DNA from 3 places in the Pseudoalteromonas sp. SG45-2 genome. Region 2 is predicted to be linked to each of the others. Evidence: predicted binding sites of a transcription regulator. Region 2 holds the regulator's gene; each other region holds the start of a gene.
The links. The regulator ArgR, encoded in region 2, controls arginine synthesis, uptake and breakdown. The targets are predictions, from matches to a motif close to ANTGAATANNTATTCANT.
Positions count from the first base shown of each region.

Region 1: a site for ArgR is predicted at 1,493-1,510, ahead of H5116_RS04080 (OadG family protein). Genes of this name have one in related genera too.
Region 3: a site for ArgR is predicted at 1,292-1,309, ahead of argC (N-acetyl-gamma-glutamyl-phosphate reductase). Genes of this name have one in related genera too.

Region 1 covers NZ_JACJEO010000004.1:191,014-194,288, forward strand. Annotated here, with positions in the region: gene oadA (sodium-extruding oxaloacetate decarboxylase subunit alpha) at 1-1,191, opposite strand, end outside; gene H5116_RS04080 (OadG family protein) at 1,203-1,448, opposite strand; gene H5116_RS04085 (DUF1328 domain-containing protein) at 1,968-2,141, shown strand; gene H5116_RS04090 (hypothetical protein) at 2,200-2,391, shown strand; gene H5116_RS04095 (YcxB family protein) at 2,526-2,993, shown strand; gene csrA (carbon storage regulator CsrA) at 3,044-3,235, opposite strand.
Region 2 covers NZ_JACJEO010000008.1:174,978-178,252, reverse strand. Annotated here, with positions in the region: gene ispB (octaprenyl diphosphate synthase) at 1-533, shown strand, start outside; gene mdh (malate dehydrogenase) at 618-1,550, opposite strand; gene argR (transcriptional regulator ArgR) at 1,776-2,243, shown strand; gene H5116_RS08020 (Dyp-type peroxidase) at 2,251-3,150, opposite strand; gene H5116_RS08015 (ABC transporter ATP-binding protein) at 3,199-3,275, opposite strand, start outside.
Region 3 covers NZ_JACJEO010000012.1:32,914-36,188, forward strand. Annotated here, with positions in the region: gene H5116_RS10340 (hypothetical protein) at 1-33, shown strand, start outside; gene argE (acetylornithine deacetylase) at 87-1,235, opposite strand; gene argC (N-acetyl-gamma-glutamyl-phosphate reductase) at 1,460-2,470, shown strand; gene argB (acetylglutamate kinase) at 2,471-3,238, shown strand; gene H5116_RS10360 (ornithine carbamoyltransferase) at 3,246-3,275, shown strand, end outside.

The DNA.
Region 1 (3,275 bases), on a different contig from region 2:
ACAAGTAATAACTTCCGCTCCATCAAGCACGCGCTCTTGTAGCTCTTTATTCATTGGTGCTGGTGTTAAGCCATATTCACCTTTTAATACGCCAGCAGTTTCTTTAGTAATTGTTTTATAACGCTCACCCGTTAGCACATTAAGTACCGCTTGAGTGCCAACAATTTGCGACGTTGGTGTTACTAAAGGTAAAAAGCCAAGATCTTCACGTACACGTGGGATCTCAAGTAAAACCTCATTAAGCTTATCGGCTGCGCCTTGCTCTTTAAGTTGGTTTTCCATGTTTGTAAGCATGCCACCAGGTACTTGAGCTAATAAAATGCGCCCATCAACCCCTTTTAAGCTACCTTCAAATGCCGCATATTTTTTACGTACATCTCTAAAGTAAGCAGCAATTTCTTCTAGGTGGTTTAAATCAAGCTCAGTATCACGCTCAGTCCCTTCAACTATCGATACAATAGTTTCAGTTGCGGAATGTCCATAAGTCATACTCATTGATGAAATAGCGGTATCGAGCATATCAATACCAGCATCAATTGCTTTTTGGTAAGTAGCAGTACTTAAACCTGTTGTAGCGTGGCACTGCATAGCAATTGGAATAGATACAGTTTCTTTAAGTGCTTTAATTAGTTTTTCAGCATCGTACGGCTTTAATAAACCCGCCATATCTTTAATACAAATTGAGTGACAACCCATATCTTCAAGCTGCTTTGCAAGAGTTAGCCACATATCAAGTGTATGAACTGGGCTAACTGTGTACGAAATAGTACCTTGAGCGTGAGCGCCTACTTTTACAGCCGCTTTAATAGCTGTTTCTAGGTTACGTACATCGTTCATTGCATCAAATATACGAAATACATCAACGCCATTTTTATGTGCACGTTCTACAAACTTTTCAACTACGTCATCAGCGTAATGGCGGTAACCTAATAAGTTTTGACCGCGTAATAGCATTTGCTGTTTAGTATTAGGCATCGCTTTTTTAAGTGCACGAATACGCTCCCAAGGATCTTCGCCTAAATAACGAATACACGAGTCAAATGTAGCACCGCCCCACGATTCAATAGACCAATAACCCGCATCGTCTAATTTGCTAGCAATCGGTAGCATATCGTCTAGGCGCATACGCGTTGCTAATAATGATTGGTGAGCATCGCGTAATACCAATTCTGTTAATTTTAATTTAGCCATGTGTGTGCCCCTTATTTATTATTTGATTTGTACTGAGCAATGGCAGCACTAATAGCAGCGATGTGCTCATTAGGCACACCTTGAGATTTAAAAGATGGTGATTTAACTGGTGTCGCCACGTCAGGTTCGCTAAAGCGCGTCACCAAATTAGACATAAGCGTTACTGCACCAATTAATATCGACAGAAATACAAACACCCCAACCATGCCAGTAAGCATTAAGTTACCAGCCGTTGTGAGTAGAGCACCTATATCCATTTTTCTCCCCTTGAAACCCATATCGAAAATAAAAAATCGATTTAATTAAATATTTATTCACTGGATAATAACAAAACTAATCGCTTTGTCTACATCTTGTAAATTGGTAAAACCAATTAAACAATAAATAACATAACACTCAATTAATTTACATGCCATAACTCAGCAATCACGCGCTCTACAATACATACAAGAAATAACGACTATAGCTAATAGTTATATGGAAGTTGTTAATTAACTATCAAGCTAAGTAAAAATAAACACTAATTCTTAATATAAAATGCAAAGCCACACACCAATTGTTAATTGGTCTTACCAAAATAAGTTTATTTAGTGAACATTTAGCAGTTATTTGCAACAGTGTGAATAACTTACATAACAAAGCGTAAAAGTTACTAACCAACTAATAGCTAGAATAACAGCAAAAACCCATAACTAATTGATATTTATGCCAAATAAATTTTGGCATATAACTGGCATTAGTTATTATGAGCAAATTTGATAACCAAGGAGAAAACAATGTTACGCTGGACAATTACATTTTTAGTTATTGCTTTAATCGCTGCAGTGTTAGGTTTTGGTGGCATCGCAGGTGCCGCAGCTGGTATAGCAAAAATTATATTTTTTATCTTTTTAGTACTTTTAGTGATTTCATTAGTTTCAGGTGCACTACGTGGTAAATCACCCAGGTAGATAAAGCATTCATCTAACAAACACTAAAATTTAATTAATACTTACAAGGAATTACACTATGAACTCTACAACTTTAAAAGCAGCACTAATCGCAGTATTTGCAGGTTTTTTCATGATGGGTTGTGAAGACAACCATGCAGAAGATGCTGGCGAACGTATCGACGAAGCAGTAACTGATGTGCAAAACTCTGTTGAAGATGCATGTGAAAATGTTAAAGAAGGCGTGAACGCTGAAGAAACTAACTGTTAATTCTTCTTGTACCGCTAAAAAAAACGGCTTTCGAGCCGTTTTTTTGTGCCAGTAATAAAATCACTGACTATAAAGCTGCTCATTTAGCAGTTAGCTTGTTAAAATAAAAAAAACGATATTTAAAGCAAGGCAAAATGGCATTCACAACCACCTACACATTAGATAAACCCTACTTTTACGAGTGTTTTGATGAGTCACTCCCTTATAGTAAGCGTGCAAAACCTAAATACTTTTTACTTGTGTTGTTAGTTGCGCTTGGTCTATTTGGCATTTATGTTTTAGACGATCATTACTTAGGATCGTTTATGATCATGTTAGCGGTACTCGAGTGCGTCGCTTTTTACTATCGCAGACCATGGTGGGTAACCAGACAAATGCTCAGCAGAGCATCAGGCTCTGAGGTAACACTTACCTTTGATGAAGAAGGTATTAAATCTGCTAATCATTACAAAAGCTATCAATTAGAATGGCAAAATATAAGCGAAGTAATAGACACCCAACAAGGTATTATTATTAAAAACAAAAGCGGCATGCAGTACATATCAAAACAAATACTTAGTCCTGAAACACTCGCTTTTATAAACAAAAAAGCCACTCAGTGAGTGGCTTTTAGTCTAGTTGAGTTAATTACTCAACTACGTATACGTGTTGATTAAGCATTGCCCGGATTAGGGTTCGACTTTTCAGCTTGTATGCGCATATAAATCTCTTCACGATGCACTGATACGTCTTTTGGTGCATTAACACCGATTCGAACTTGATTTCCTTTAACACCTAGAACAGTAACTGTTACTTCGTCACCAATCATTAGGGTTTCACCTACTCTACGAGTTAGTATTAGCATTCTCTTGCTCCCATGTTCCAATAAAAATTATAAGATTCCG
Region 2 (3,275 bases):
TATTGCAGCTGATGAACTGCAATGACCCAGATACGACTGAAGCCAGCTATATGCAGGTTATTTACTCTAAAACGGCTAAATTATTTGAAGCAGCTACAGGCCTTGCTGCCATTATCACAGAGCAAGACCAAGCGACACTTGATGCACTAAACCTATACGGTATGCATTTAGGTACTGCGTTTCAACTAGTAGATGACGTACTCGATTACAATGCAGATGCTGAGCAGCTAGGTAAAAACATTGGCGATGATTTAGCTGAAGGCAAACCAACCCTTCCGCTTATTTATGCTATGCAACATGGTAGCGAGCAGCAAACACAGCTCATTCGTGATGCAATAGAGCACAGTAATGGTATGGAGCATTTAGAAGAAATTTTAACTGCACTAAAACAAACTAATGCGCTTGAGTTTACAATGCAAAAAGCAGAGCTTGAGGCCGAAAAAGCCATTGCCTGTTTAGACTTTTTAGCTGAGTCTGACTATAAGCAAGCACTTATAAGCCTTGCCCGTATTGCGGTTGACCGCGACCACTAGTTTTAACTAGTTACACAGTGTGACATTAATTCTGAGCAATAAAAAAGCCTGCAAATGCAGGCTTTTTGTTGCTTAAACCGGCTATTACGCCATGAAATCAACACCTTCTTTGATGTCTTTTTTCAGAGTTTCAAGCATGTCATTTTTTGCTTTTGTTTCAAATGCGCTTAGTTCGCCGTAAGAAAGAATTTCTTCTACACCGTTTTTACCTAAACGTACTGGATGTGCAAAGTACTCTGCATCGCCATTTTCAACAGCAACGTAAGCGTAATCTACAACTTCTTCACCTTGTAGGCCTTTAACTAAAGACATACAAAAACGAGCTGCAGCAGCACCCATAGATAGCGTAGCTGAACCACCGCCTGCTTTAGCATTTACAACTTCAGTACCCGCATTTTGGATACGTGGAGTAAGTGCAGCAACTTCTTCATCAGTGAAAGAAACACCTTCAACTTGAGAAAGTAGAGGCAGAATAGTTGTGCCTGAGTGACCACCAATTACTGGTACTTTTACAGTTGCTACGTCTACGCCTTTAAGTTCAGCAACAAATGCTTCTGAACGAATAACGTCAAGCGTAGTAATACCGAATACGCGTTTAGCGTCGTAAGTACCTGCTTTTTTGAATACTTCAGCAACAATTGGAACTGTGCCGTTTACTGGGTTAGTAATAATACCTACTAACGCTTTAGGACAGCTGGCAACAATGCCTTCTGCTAAAGTTTTGATGATGCCAGCATTTACATTGAATAAATCAGCACGATCCATACCTGGTTTACGTGGCATACCCGCTGGGATAAGAACGATGTCAGAACCTTCAAGCGCTTTATTTAAATCGTCTGCGCCAAAGCCTGCAACTTTAACATCTGTTGGGATGTGAGAAAGGTCAACCGCAACACCTGGTACCACTGGTGCAACATCATAAAGTGATAATTCAGAGCCAGCTGGTAAGCCTGTTTTTAATAATAAAGACAACGCTTGGCCGATACCGCCTGCAGCACCTAATACAGCAACTTTCATTGGAATTCTCCGTAATTTGAGGTAGGAAACATTTGTGGCTCTTAAGATAATGAAATTAGCGACTAAAAACAAATTTATCCTGTCTATTTCAAGTATATTTTCGACCATAGTCGTAAACTTATGTGATTTAACGCATCAAACTGGCAAGTTAACTAAACAACTGCTGCATAATTATTCATTTTTGTGTAGAATTTGCGGCATAAATAACAAAAACGAATAAAGACTATGCAACCACAAGATAAACAAGAAGCACTGGTAAAAGCATTTAAATCACTATTAAAAGAAGAAAATTTTGGCTCTCAAGGCGAAATAGTTGATGCGTTAAAAGATCAAGGTTTTGACAATATAAGTCAGAGTAAAGTTTCACGCATGTTAAGTAAATTTGGCGCTGTACGCACACGCAATGCCAAACAAGAAATGGTTTACTGCTTACCTGCTGAAATGGGTGTACCTACGGCTAAAAGCCCATTACGCCAATTGGTAATCGACATTATGCACAACGAAATGATGATCATCATTCGTACCAGCCCAGGTGCTGCTCAGCTTATTGCACGTTTATTAGATTCATTAGGTAAAGCAGATGGCGTACTAGGAACAATTGCAGGCGACGATACTATTTTTATCGCTCCTGCTAAAATATCTGAAATAGATGTAACACTTGAACGTGTTCGCATTTTATTTGATACAGTTTAATAGCAAACTAAATTTGTTTTAAAAACCCTATTGAAGGTGCAAAGAAAGCAGAGCCCATATCGGCTTGAGTAAAATCAAGCCAGTGGTCGTAGCAATCCCCTTTCCCTAAACGACTATTAAGTACTTTTTCAAATGCGGTGCCCGTACAAGCGCATGTAATTGATAACATTCCCTGCTCATACACGTCGCCATAAGGCATGCTTTGATTTAATAGTAGCGGTTGTCCGTCTTCGTCTTTTAGCTCACTTCGCGAAGCATGGCTGGTTTCGACCGCTGGAGTAATTAGCGTGTTATCAAGACGCGTACGTCCCATTATTTGCTCTTGCTCACTCAATGATAAATGCTGCCACATAGTTAAATCATGTTTATAACGCTGAACATGAATATAACTCCCCTGATCTTCAAAGCTACCAGGGTTGCTGATTAAAGCCGTAGCGCGCTTTTTTCTTCCATGTGCGGTGTCGCCACCATAAATAAAACCGTTAAAATCACGACCATCTAAAAAACGAAAATTACGAATTTGCTCCACCAGCTCAACATCGGGGGCAAATAATTTTAAAATTTGCAGCGCAAATAAATGGTTAACATCTTCACGGTCAGAGCGAATTTGCACAAATAAATCGCACGGTTGTACGCTCATTTGGTGATCGCTATGGGTTATATTGGGAAAGCTCTGTAATTCGCTTGGAATGTATTCAGGGAGGATATGCGGCCAGTATTGCGCACCAATAGCAACCATACAAGAGAGCATTGATTCTGAAAATTGATCGCTAAACTCTTCTTCTATAGCGCTTACTTGTTTTAACTTTGCGCGAAGTGATTCGTCTTGACCATCAAACACATTAAAAAATAAGTGCAAACCGTGTAAGTTTGCTTCAGCACAAATCCCTGATTGCGCTTGCGCCATTGTTATTCCTTAGTTTTACAGATAAAAACACAGCGAATAACAAATTAATTACGATTCGAAAAAATTCACCGTGTGAGGTTTTATTTTTATTATAACCTGATCATTATTTTCAAATGACTGGCCAT
Region 3 (3,275 bases), on a different contig from region 2:
AAGTTTATTAACTTAGAAGTTAAAGGTGATTAGGCCTTAGTTCTGTATTAATAAAGGCGCCAATTGGCGCCTTTATTGTAATCTTATTAGCTAAAGCAATTTGCTTTTATAAGATCAGTGATTATTTGTTGTGATGGTTTTATTTTTTCCATCGCTAAAAATTCATCAGGCTGGTGTGCTTGGTTAATTGAGCCTGGGCCCATTACAATCGTTTCACAACCGAGTTGCTGGATAAACGGCGCTTCAGTGCAGTAATTTACTGCGACCGCTTTTTGCCCCGCTATTTTTTCAGCCATTTTTACTAAAGCACTGTCGGTGCTCCCACTAAATGCCGGTATTGGTTCATGTAAATCAATAACGCTCACCGCATTTGGGTATTGCTGATTTATCTCTTTCGTTGCATCGAGTACTAATGCTTGTAGTTCTTGTACACTTAAACCTGGTAATGGGCGCATATCTATATGCATTTCACAGCAACCACAAATTCTATTCGCGTTATCGCCGCCATGAATATTACCTAAGTTTAATGTTGGATAAGGGATTTCGAAGTAGTTTATTGAATACTTATGCTTTAATTGTTCTTTTAAGATCATCAATTTTGTAATCACTTTATGCATTACTTCAATGGCGTTAAGACCACGTTCGGGATCGGAGCTATGCCCAGAGCGACCAACCACTCTTATTGCTGTACTCATATGGCCTTTGTGCATAAATACTGGAGTCATATCAGTAGGTTCGCCTATTATACAACGCGCAGGTTTTAAATTAGGGTGCTTACATATTTGTTGCGCACCAGCCATCGTAGTTTCTTCGTCGGCGGTGGCAAGAATTAAAATAGGCTGAGTTTGCTGCTTTTCATCAAGTTCACTAATCGCTTGTAATACAAAAGCAAAAAAGCCTTTCATATCAATACTTCCTAGCCCATACAATTTGTTATCGAGTTCGGTAAGTTTAAATGGATTATGATTCCAACGACTGTCATCAAAAGGCACTGTGTCGGTATGACCAGCTAGCATTAATCCGCCATCACCTTCTCCGCGTTTTGCTAATAAATTATAGCGCCCTTTACCTCCTTCTAATTCTATAATTTCACACGTAAAACCGATTGTTTCGCACCAACTGGCTAGGAGTTCAATTACGTTTTTATTGCTCATACACAGGTTGTCTTCAATCGCACTAATAGAAGGGGCTGCAATCAATTGTTGGTACATGGAAATAAACGAAGGCAAAGGCATAAAAAAATCCAAAATTATTATTCAATTTAATTGCATAACAATATAAAAGTATTTATGATGAATATCAATTCACTTTTTAAGCATAAATATATTAAAAGTAACGCCATGAAAATAATGCGACGATAATCAAAATTCATTAATAAAAAAGACTTAATTAGCGTCTAAGCTAGTTTAAGCGAACATTATAGATAAGTAGTAATTAATTTTAAGATAACGAGTAACAAATGAATGTAGTGATTATTGGCGCAAGCGGATACAGCGGCGCAGAGTTAGCAAGTTTAGTTGTTAAGCATCCAAACTTAACTTTAACAGGCTGTTATGTATCTGAGGGTAGCTTAGATAAAAATAAATTGCTAAGTGATTTATACCCAGAGCACCTTGGCTTACTAGATTGCCCTTTACTTCCTCTTAGCGTATCAGCTTTTGATGACATTCAAAGTGATGCTGATTACGTATGCTTATGTACCGATCACAAAGTAAGTGTTGATTTAGCGCCGCAATTTTTAGCTATGGGTAAAAAGGTATTTGATTTATCTGGTGGCTATCGTTTAGCAAGCAATGACGACTACGTTACTTACTATGGTTTTGAGCATCAACATCCAGAGCTTTTAAATGAAGCGGCTTACGGTCTAGCTGAGTGGAACCATGATGCTATCGCTAATGCAAAGCTAATTGCTGTTGCAGGTTGTTACCCAACAGCAGCGCTTAATGCGCTAAAACCGCTTAAGCAAGCAGGCTTATTAAGCAGCGAAAGTATTATTATTAATGCGGTTTCGGGCGTTACAGGCGCAGGGCGTAAAGCCAGTGTAGGAACACATTTTTGTGAAGTGTCGCTTGCACCTTATGGTTTGTTTAACCATCGCCACGGCCCTGAAATTGAACAACACCTTGGCCACAAAGTGTTGTTTACACCGCACTTAGGTAGCTTTCCGCGCGGTATTTTAGAAACTATTTATGTACAGCTTAAGCCAGGCGTTACCAAGGAAAACGTTGCATCGGCTTATCAAGTACTTTCGAGCGAGCCATTAATTCGTTTATTAGGCGATAAAGTACCTTCAATTAAAGGTGTAGCTAAGCAGCCATTTGTTGATATTGGTTGGCAGCAACAAGGAACGCAGTTAATTGTGATGTCTGCTATTGATAACTTATTAAAAGGCGCTGCTGGACAAGCTTTGCAGTGTATTAATATTTCTATGAATTTAGATCATACCACTGGATTAAAAGGAGCGTTTTAAATGAGTAAAAAAACGTGGGTAATTAAGCTAGGTGGTGCAGTACTTAATACAGAAAATGCAGCAAAAGCGTTGTTTGATGTATTAAATGAGCAAAAAAATGATGAATTTGTCATTGTACATGGCGGTGGCGCTTTAGTTGATACATGGTTAAAACAAGCGGGTTTTGCCAGTGCTAAACACCAAGGATTACGTATTAGCCCAGCAGAGCAAATGCCTTATATAGTGGGTGCACTCGCAGGTTGCGCTAATAAACAATTAATGACTCAAGCTATTAGTGCTGGGCACAAGCCTGTGGGCTTAAGCCTTTTTGAGGCAGGTGTTACTGCCACTCAAAAGCTAAAAGCGCTTTGCTTAGTGGGTAAATGTAAAAGCAACGACGATTCTATTGTTAATGATTTACTTAAAATCGGTCGCCTACCGATTGTTAGCTCTATAGGCTTTGATGAGCAAGGGCTTTGGTACAACGTAAATGCAGATGAAGCAGCAGCGGCTATTGCTAGTAACTTAAATGCTGAGCTTATTTTTATGACGGATGTTGAAGCAGTGCTTGACGAAAATAAACAGCCGTTACATCAACTTGACACAAAACACATTGATACTTTAATTACAAATGGAGTAATTGTGGGCGGGATGGAGGTCAAAGTTAAGACCAGCCTTCACGCTGCCCAACATTTACGACGCGGTGTGTATATTTCCAGCTGGCAAAAGCCAGAAAATTTAACTGCTCTGCTACAAGGCGAGCATGTCGGAACTAAGATTACACCATAGGTTTATTATGTTTGAGAATTTTTTAACGGGTTTAGAG